2 regions of the Rothia sp. HMSC069C04 genome follow, and region 1 is predicted to be linked to the other one. Evidence: predicted binding sites of a transcription regulator. Region 1 holds the regulator's gene; the other holds the start of a gene.
What was found. Region 1 encodes LexA, which represses DNA repair genes until DNA is damaged. Its sites were predicted from a motif close to TCGAACANNTGTTCGA; they were not measured.

Region 1 (4,374 bases):
GACGTTCTGTGGATTTCTCGTCAGGGCGGTTGGGAGAACGGCCGCTACGTGGCTGCTTCCGATACCGACCCGGCGACCCTGAATATCGCTCCGTTGAGCGTTGGCCTGCAGTTGCGTGACGGCCTGTTCGCTGACCGCACCGTGATTTTGACGAGTGCGACCCTGACGGTGGGTGACTCTTTTGATGTTGCAACCGCTGCCCTGGGACTGCAAGGGGAGGGTGCGCCGCGCTGGACGAGTATCGATGTGGGTTCACCTTTCGACTACCGCAAGCAGGGCATCATGTACGTTGCCGGAGATTTGAAGCCTCCGGGATTTGGTGTGCACGAGGGTCAGCTGGAGCGTCTGCGTGAGCTGTGCGAGGCATCGGAGGGCGGCGCCCTGGGTCTGTTCTCCTCAAAGCGTGCCGCTGAGCGTGCCGCCGAGTACATGCGTGAGCATAGCGACCTGAACATTCTTCTGCAGGGTGAGTCTTCGCTCAAGGCTCTGGTGGAGGAGTTCAGCGAGGACGTTGACTCATGCCTGTTTGGAACGATGAGCCTATGGCAGGGCGTGGACGTTCCCGGTGACTCGTGCCGCCTGGTGGTGATGGACCGCATTCCGTTCCCCCGCCCGGACGACCCGATTGCGCAGGCTCGTACGGAGGCGGTGAACCGTCACCACGGTAACGGCTTTATGGCGGTTTCGGCTCACCATGCGGCGATTCGTATGGCGCAGGGTGCGGGCCGTCTGATCCGTTCGGTGTCTGACCGCGGCGTGGTGGCTGTGCTGGATTCTCGCGTGGCGACTAAACGCTACGGCGGTTTCTTGATGAAGGCGATGCCGCCGATGTGGTCAACGCAAAATAAGGCCGCGGTGACCGGCGCGCTGGCTCGTCTTTCGGCGAGTATTGAGCGTTAGCTCGGGCGAGATCCATTCCTTGCCGCGCCGCCGCCCCGTTTTGGGCATATAAATTTAGACATATAGAAATCACCCCGGTGATACGTGAACGTTTACGTATCACCGGGGTGATTTCTATAGAGAGCTAAAAGCCTCGTAGCTATGTCTTTTAGAGGCTGTGTTGTTTAAAACAGCTTCTTTGAGATGCTGTGGCTGTTTAGAGCCCGCGTCTTTCAGAGACTGCATCTTCTAGAGGCTGTGGTTTTCTAGAGACTACGCAGCACGGAGACGACCTTACCCATGACGGTTGCGCGGTCACCCATAATCGGCTCGTAGTTGGAGTTGCGCGGCATGAGCCAGGTGTGGCCGTCAACCTGACGGAACACCTTTACGGTTGCTTCATCGTCGAGCAGAGCAGCAACGATATCGCCGTTGTCTGCGGTGTGCTGCTCGCGGACAACCACCCAGTCGCCGTCGCAGATTGCGGCGTCAATCATGGAATCGCCCTTGACCTTGAGCATGAAAAGCTTGCCGTTACCGACCAGCTGGCGGGGCAGGGCAAGCACATCCTCCACGGACTGCTCGGCGGTAATGGGGCCGCCCGCTGCAATTCGTCCAACCAGGGGAACGGGTACGAGGTCCTCATCGCCGACTTCGAAGTTCGGCAGCTCGGGCAGGGAAGAGGAAGCGCTACCGTGGATGCCGACGCCGTTCTCATCCAGCACCTCAATGGCGCGGGGGAGCTTGGGGTCGCGGCGAATGTAGCCCATGGTCTCGAGACGGCCGAGCTGGTGAGTGACCGAAGACAGGGACGCAAGACCCACCATGTCACCAATCTGGCGCATGGACGGCGGGTAACCCTTTTGTTCAATCTCGGTGCGGATCGCGTCAAGAATCTTCTGCTGGCGCGCGGTCAGCGCCGGACGGGGTGCTGTTGCCATTTCTTTTCCTTCGGTCTGTGCCCCGATTTCTGTATTCCGGTCTCTGCAGTCTGTTTGAGACACAGTCCGGTCGGGGCACGGATGGGTGCTTCACACGTTTTCCGATGGTGTCCTGAAAATTTTTTGGTTCTGCTGAAATTGGTCTTATCTCGTCAGGGGGTGGAGGAATTCTATCCGTGCCGGAGCGATACGCGGGCAACGAGTATGCGCCTCCGCCCTATAAAACTCAGTCAGCAGCACCTGCATTTAGATACAGAACCAAGCTGTAACGGGTACAGAAACCTGCTGTGAGTAGGACTCATCAGGAGCGTGTGGAACGTCTCTTGACACCAGTGTAGAACACTACACCGAAAAACTCAAACAAATATTCTAGATTTTTTCTTCGAAACTCGAAGAAATTTTTAGTACATCTCTGCTAGACTTTAGAACAAGAGTTCGTATATACTCTTGAATCTCTCCTGAAATTCAGGATTTACGGGTGAATGTTCGAAAAATATTCGAAGATTCGACCCGGAGTCTTCCAGGAGGGGCGAGTGAAGGAGTGTTCGAATGTATTCGAATCCTCTGCCTCTCTCTTCGCACGATCTACCCCGGATGCTCTAGGGAGCATCCGGCGAAGAGAGAGCGCAGGGGATGGGGTGTTGGGGCGACCCAGCGCAACCCGGTGCATCCGGCGCTCTGACCTAACTAGAGAATAGCTACCCAATAGTTATCGCCTAACAATCACCACTCCATAGTTATCACTCAACTAGGACCTCCGAGCGGGTATCGCTCGGCATTGCTAGACCCGCGAGGTAACCCCGGGGCGAGCTAAGAGAAAGGAACCACAATGACTACTGCAACACCTCTTGCTTCTCGTGACACTTCTGCACACCTTCCGGCAGGTTTGGTGGTACTTCACCCCGCCCGCACTGCGTCCGCCAGCACCGTGCAGGGGCGTTCTCGTGTGCCTGCGTCTTCGCAGTCTGTTCGCTCTTCTCGTGCGGCTCATGCGCCCCGTCCCGCGCAGGTGGCCCAGCCTACCCACGTTCCCGCTGTTTCTGCACCTGCTGTTTCTGCCCAAGCGCCCGCGTCGGTTCGCTCCGTAGCTTCTGAGGCGCAGGCTGCTTCTGCCGCACAGGCGCCTAGCGTGAAGAGTGCTCTTCTGGCTAAGGGAGGCGAGCTTCTGCGTGCGGTTCCCGCTTCGATTCGTCGTTTTGGCACTCCGCGCGGTTTCCTGAAGGGCCTGCCTCTGCTGACCCTGGCGGCGCTGATTGTGCTCGGTGCTATTAGCTTCTTTGGCCCGGCGGCTTCTGCTTCTGTGGAGAACGCTTCGGTGACTCGAACCGTCGTTGTGGTCAAGCATGGCGAGACCCTGTGGGATATTGCTCAGGCGGTGGATCCGCAGGGTGACACCCGTGATACTGTGGTTCGTATTATGGAGTTGAACTCGTTGACCAGCACCTCTGTTGATGCCGGTCAGCGTCTGGAAATTCCTCAGACTCAGCGCTAAGCATGGACACGTACGTGGTTGGCTTCTGCATGAGGTTGATGTCTTGACTCCGAACCCGCTATCTCTCAAGCTGAGCGCTTGAGTCGAATTCTTGAGCCTATGAAATAGGAGCGCACCGATGCCTGTTCCCGCTGAACCCACACCCGCTGCAACCACACCCGTCGAAACTGAATCTGTACAGACCACTCAGCCCGCTCGTCCTGTGGTTGCCGTTTTGGGGGAACCCGGAACTCGTGGTCCTCTGGTGAAGCTTCTTCAGGATGCGGGGGCGGACGTTATCGTGACCGCTGTGCCCGAGCAGCTGCGTGAGGCTGACGGCATGGTGGTGACCGGCGGTGTGAGCTCTCTCGAGGCGTACGAAGACCTGAAAGCTAAGGACGCTGAGCGCGTGATTGGTCGCCGTGTTGCTGGCGGTCGTCCGGTGCTGGTTGCCGGTGCGGCGTTGAGCTGCCTCTTCGACTCGGTGACGGTGGAGCATCCGCAGATGGGGCAGGTTCAGGTGCAGTGCATGGGGGAGTGGCCCGGTGAGAGCGTGGAGCTTTCTGCCCGAGACCTGGCGCCCGGTGCTTCTGCCCTGCGTTCTTCCTCCGATAGTACGTTGCTCAAGGATCTTGAGGGTGAGGCTCACTTCAAATCTGAGCACGGCGTTTTTGAGTGGGCTTTTGATCAGAGCATTGAATATATTGCCCCTCCGGCGGTGACTTGGACTGTCACCGAGCCCGCCTATATCGCGGCGGTTGAGAACGGTCCACTGACGGCGGTGCAGTTCTGCCCGGTAGGTTCTGGCGAGCTGGGGGCGGAGTTTATGCGCCGCTGGGTTGCGTCCCTGGCGGCGACCGGTCGCCTGTCTCCTGGCGACTCCGCTACTGCTGCGGGAGGTAACTAATGTCTGTGCCCGTTCTTGAACTTCTGCCCGCCGTTGATATTTCTGAAGGCTACGCGGTGCGCCCGGTGGGCGGCACCCTGTCCGGTGGTGAGCAACGCCTCGACCCTGTTGAGGCGGCTCTGACCTGGGTGAAGGCGGGTGCCCGCTGGATTCACCTGGTTGACCTTGACCTGGCG
Region 2 (4,374 bases), on a different contig from region 1:
AGTCCGGGAGGCATACCGTACGCGAGCACCTCAACCACACCGCCGAGAGTCTCGCCGTCCTTGTGCGCCTCGTCCACGCGCTGAACCATCGCGTCGGAGGTTGCCTTGTCGAAGCAGCGCAGCGGGTCAGCATCCAGCTGGTCAACGTTGCGAGGCGAAGGCACCGGGGCGCCCTCGGGAGCATGCACGCCACCCACAGCCACGGTGTGAGAAACCAGCTCAACACCTAGAGCCTTCAAAATCTGGGCGGCAACCACGCCAAGAGCCACGCGGGTCGCAGTCTCACGCGCGGAGGCGCGCTCCAGCACCGGGCGAGCCTCAGAGAAGTTGTACTTCTGCATACCCGCAAAATCGGCGTGACCGGGGCGCGGGCGGGTCAGCGCAGCATTACGCGCACGGTGCTCAATCAGCTTGGGGTCAACCGGGTCGGAGCTCATCACGTCAGTCCACTTGGGCCACTCGGTGTTGGCAATCTCAATAGCGACCGGGCCGCCCTGAGTCAGGCCGTGACGCACACCGCCCAGGATGCGCACGCGGTCCTCCTCGAACTTCATGCGGGCACCGCGGCCGTAGCCAAGGCGGCGACGAGCCAGGGCGTCACGCACCATGTCGCTGGTGAGTTCCACACCGGCGGGTACGCCCTCAATAATGCCGACGAGCGCCTCGCCGTGGGATTCTCCGGCAGTGAGCCAACGCAGGGCCATAGGTTAACCTCTTTTCATCGCACCCGCACCGCAGCGCAGGAGGAAGGAATAATAATTCTTCACGTGTATAAATAGTGTATAAAATGCCTGTTTACTGAGCGAGTGAAAGCACGCTTTTTTCACGAAACGGAAGCACGAGGCGCAAGATCAACCGCCGCGCACATCGCATTCACCAAGCCCAGCAGCTCACCCTCAGACAGGGTGCGGTCGGTAAATAGCAGCACCTGCTCCACCGCCTGGTACAGCAGCATCTCCAGGCCAGAAACCACCGTGCCGCCGTTAGCCTCCCAAGCGCTCGCCAGCACCGAAGGCCACGGGTTATACGCAACATCGAGCAGTACCGGCCGGTGCGTTGCGGAGGCGCCCTTCAGCCCGCTCAGCTGGTTCGCCCACTCATCCGCCGCATGGGCAGGAAGAGTAGACACCACCGGGTGATGACCGCGCTCCGCAAGATTCTGCGGCAAATCAGCCAGGGAAATCTGCTCCAGCTGAACGCCCAGGCGGTCCGCTACCTCCTGCACGCTACCGAGCTTATGCAGCGAACGGGCGTACACGCTCACACGGGAATACCCCAGCAGATGCAGAGCGGTCAGGGCGGAAATAGCGGTCGCTCCGCCACCCACAATCGCGGCAGAATCCTTGAGTGGCTGCGGTTCCAAACCGGCGTGGCGCAGCGCGTTCACAATGCCGATCACGTCCGTGTTATCGCCCAGCACCTTCTCACCGCGCGGATACACCGTGTTCACCGCGCCGGTCACGAGGGCAGTCTCACTCAGCTCATCGCAATACTTGATGACCGCGGTCTTCAACGGCATCGTCACCGACAGACCCGCAATATACGGGGCGTCCTCCGTACCCTTCGGGTGGCGCACACCGTGCATAATCGCCGGCAAATCATCGGGCAGAGTATCGCGGCGATTATAACCCAAATTCTGCTCACCCAAAAAGTCATACGCGGCACGATGCAGTGCAGGCGACAGCGAATGCGCAATCGGGTGCCCCAGCACGTAGGCGCGGCGAAGATACGGGGCCTCACGGTACGGTTCAGTCTTCATCGATAGATACTCTTTCGCTCTCAACGCTTGGGGCTTGCGGACACGCACGCCACGAACCCGCGGTCATAGGCGCACTCTACCCATTTTAAGGGACAAACCAATATTCGGGTACAGCAAAGGCGGGCACCTCCCCCACTCTCGTGGAGGCGGTACCCGCCTCAGCAAGGAACCTTCAGTCCAAAGCTACTAAATCGTAGCTACCAGCTAAACCGATTAGCTACAACTTAGCTACAGCGGTTCGGGTGCTTAGAACACCACTGGTTGTACTCTTCAACATAACGCTGGTGCTCAGCGTACGTGCGGGAGTACTTAGTCTCACCGGAATCCAGGTCCACAGTCACCCAGTAGTAGTACGGGTTCTTCTCGGGAGCCGCAGCAGCCTTAATCGAAGCCAGCTGCGGGGAACCAATCGGACCCTTCGGAAGACCCTTATTCGCATAAGTGTTGTACTTATTGCTCTTATCGGCCTTCTGCTCTTCAGTCAGGTGGTACGAACGGACACCCAGACCGTAAGTCACGGTCGCATCCGACTGGATCAGACCCGAGGTCTCACCATCGGGGTTGTTCAGACGATTCTCAATGATGCCTGCAACCGCCACGTAGTCCTTCGGCTGAGCCTCAAGCTCCACGATGGAGGCGATGGTCAGAACCTCGAAGGTCTTCTGGTCGCCGCTCACGCCGGCTTCCTTCAGGTCAGCCTTGGTCTTATCAACCATGGTCTGAATGACCTTCTTGATGTCGGTGTCCTTCGGGAAGCGGTACTCACCCGGGTGCAACCAACCCTCAATCGAGGGGAAGTTGCTCGGCACACCGTACTGGGTGTAGTTGCTGACCGCGTCCTCAACCTGCTTGCGGGTGAACGCGCCATCGGAGCCAGAAACAATCAGATCGATGGTCTCGCTCACGCGCTTACCCTGCGGAATCGCCAGGTACAGAACGTTGCTGTTCGCATCAATAATGGTCGTAATCGCGCTCGAGCTGCTCATGTGCTGCTGCAGTTCATAGGTGCCAGGCTGCAGGTACTTACCCTTGCTCTCCTTGGTGTACACCTCAAGGAACTTATCAGCATCAGCAATGACGCCCGCCGCCTCAAGCTCCTGCGCCACCTGCGCGGTGGACTGGCCAGAACGAATCGTGAAAGTCACGGTCGTACCATTGCCGCCACCCGAGTAGTCACGAGTCTTGAACGGGTCATAGCGAGTAATCAAGGCACCCGAAATGATGACCAGAGCCACCACAAACAAGGAAATAGCGCTCAGCATGATGGCGCGGCGGCGGCGCTTACGCGCACGCAACGTAGCCACCGACACGATTTCCTGTTCCATCGTGATGCCGGTGATGCCCTTACGTTCATCCTCGGCTGTCGGCCTAAAGAGGTCGAGCCCGCTCTCTTCGGGATGTTTATTCTGTTCGGTCACTGAAGGTTCTCCGTTTCGTTGACGGCACCGACCGTGGTCCCTTCTGACTCGGACGGTCGGTTTTCTTCGTGGGCCGGATCGCTCACCTTGTACCCGGCTACGGACTGCCCCGCTTTGAGGGCATCCAGGCTGTACTGCAAAATGTTCACAGCCGCCACCTGGTCAACCATAGTCTTGAAATCTCGGCTGGAAACCCCAGCCTCGTGCAGTGCACGGTGAGCGCTCACGGTGGTGAGTCGCTCATCCACCAGCCAAATGTTAATGTGTGTTTTCTCTTCGGCATCCAGCTCGGAGCGCAGAGCCTGAGCGTACTCCCGAGCCATCTCCGTGGAGGGAGAATCCCCACCACGCATGGTCTTCGGAAGCCCGACGAAAACCTCCACCACCTCGTTCACCTCAATCAGCTTACGCAGAACGCGGCGGTCAGAGTTCTTCTTCGCGTCGCGGCGCAGCGTCTTGAGCGGGGTGGCGAGAATACCGTCGGGGTCGCTGAGGGCGGTGCCGACGCGGGCGTTACCCACATCGACACCCATCCGCACTCCGCGCTGGAATTCTGCCATGTTTAGGCCTGAGCCTGTGCGATAGCGTCGCGGACAGCGTCCAGTGCAGCACCAATCTTGGATGCGTCCTGGCCACCACCCTGAGCGACGTCGTCCTTACCGCCGCCACCGCCGCCGAGAACACCGGCAGCGACGCGAACCAGAGCGCCAGCCTTCACGCCAGCCTCACGAGCACCTTCATTGGTTGCCACCAGGACGACGGGGCGGCCATTAGCCACACCCACCACGGCGACAACAGCAGCCTCGGAGCCGAAGCGCGAACGCAGATCCAGAGCCAGGTCACGAACGCCGTTAGCGTCCAGCTCGCCAGCGTCATGTGCCAGAACGCGAACAGAACCGATGGTCTGTGCGTTCTCCAGCAGCTTGCCAGCCTCAGCCTGCAGCTTCTCGCGGCGCAGCTGAGCTAGTTCCTTCTCAGCAGCCTTCAGCTTAGCCAGAGTCTGGTTAATCTTCTCCGGCAGATCAGCGGAAGACTGAACCTTCATCAGGCCGGTCAGCTGGTTCACCAGGGTACGCTCAGCAGCCAGGTGGTTGAAGGAATCCAGACCCACCAGAGCCTCAACACGGCGGTTACCGGAGCCAACAGAGCCCTCGGTCAGCAGGGTCAGCGAACCAATCTCAGCGGACGAACCAACGT

Region 2: HMPREF2879_RS07650 (shikimate dehydrogenase) is a predicted target of LexA. The motif match lies at 1,852-1,867, and genes of this name have one in related genera.

The regions. Positions count from the first base shown of each region.
Region 1 is NZ_KV810742.1:20,068-24,441, reverse strand. Features, by position in the region: gene HMPREF2879_RS05265 (ATP-dependent DNA helicase) at 1-900, shown strand, start outside; gene lexA (transcriptional repressor LexA) at 1,146-1,820, opposite strand; gene HMPREF2879_RS09195 (LysM peptidoglycan-binding domain-containing protein) at 2,650-3,312, shown strand; gene HMPREF2879_RS05250 (type 1 glutamine amidotransferase family protein) at 3,431-4,198, shown strand; gene HMPREF2879_RS05245 (HisA/HisF-related TIM barrel protein) at 4,198-4,374, shown strand, end outside.
Region 2 is NZ_KV810762.1:16,540-20,913, reverse strand. Features, by position in the region: gene aroC (chorismate synthase) at 1-704, opposite strand, end outside; gene HMPREF2879_RS07650 (shikimate dehydrogenase) at 824-1,759, opposite strand; gene mltG (endolytic transglycosylase MltG) at 1,984-3,177, opposite strand; gene ruvX (Holliday junction resolvase RuvX) at 3,174-3,737, opposite strand; gene alaS (alanine--tRNA ligase) at 3,740-4,374, opposite strand, start outside.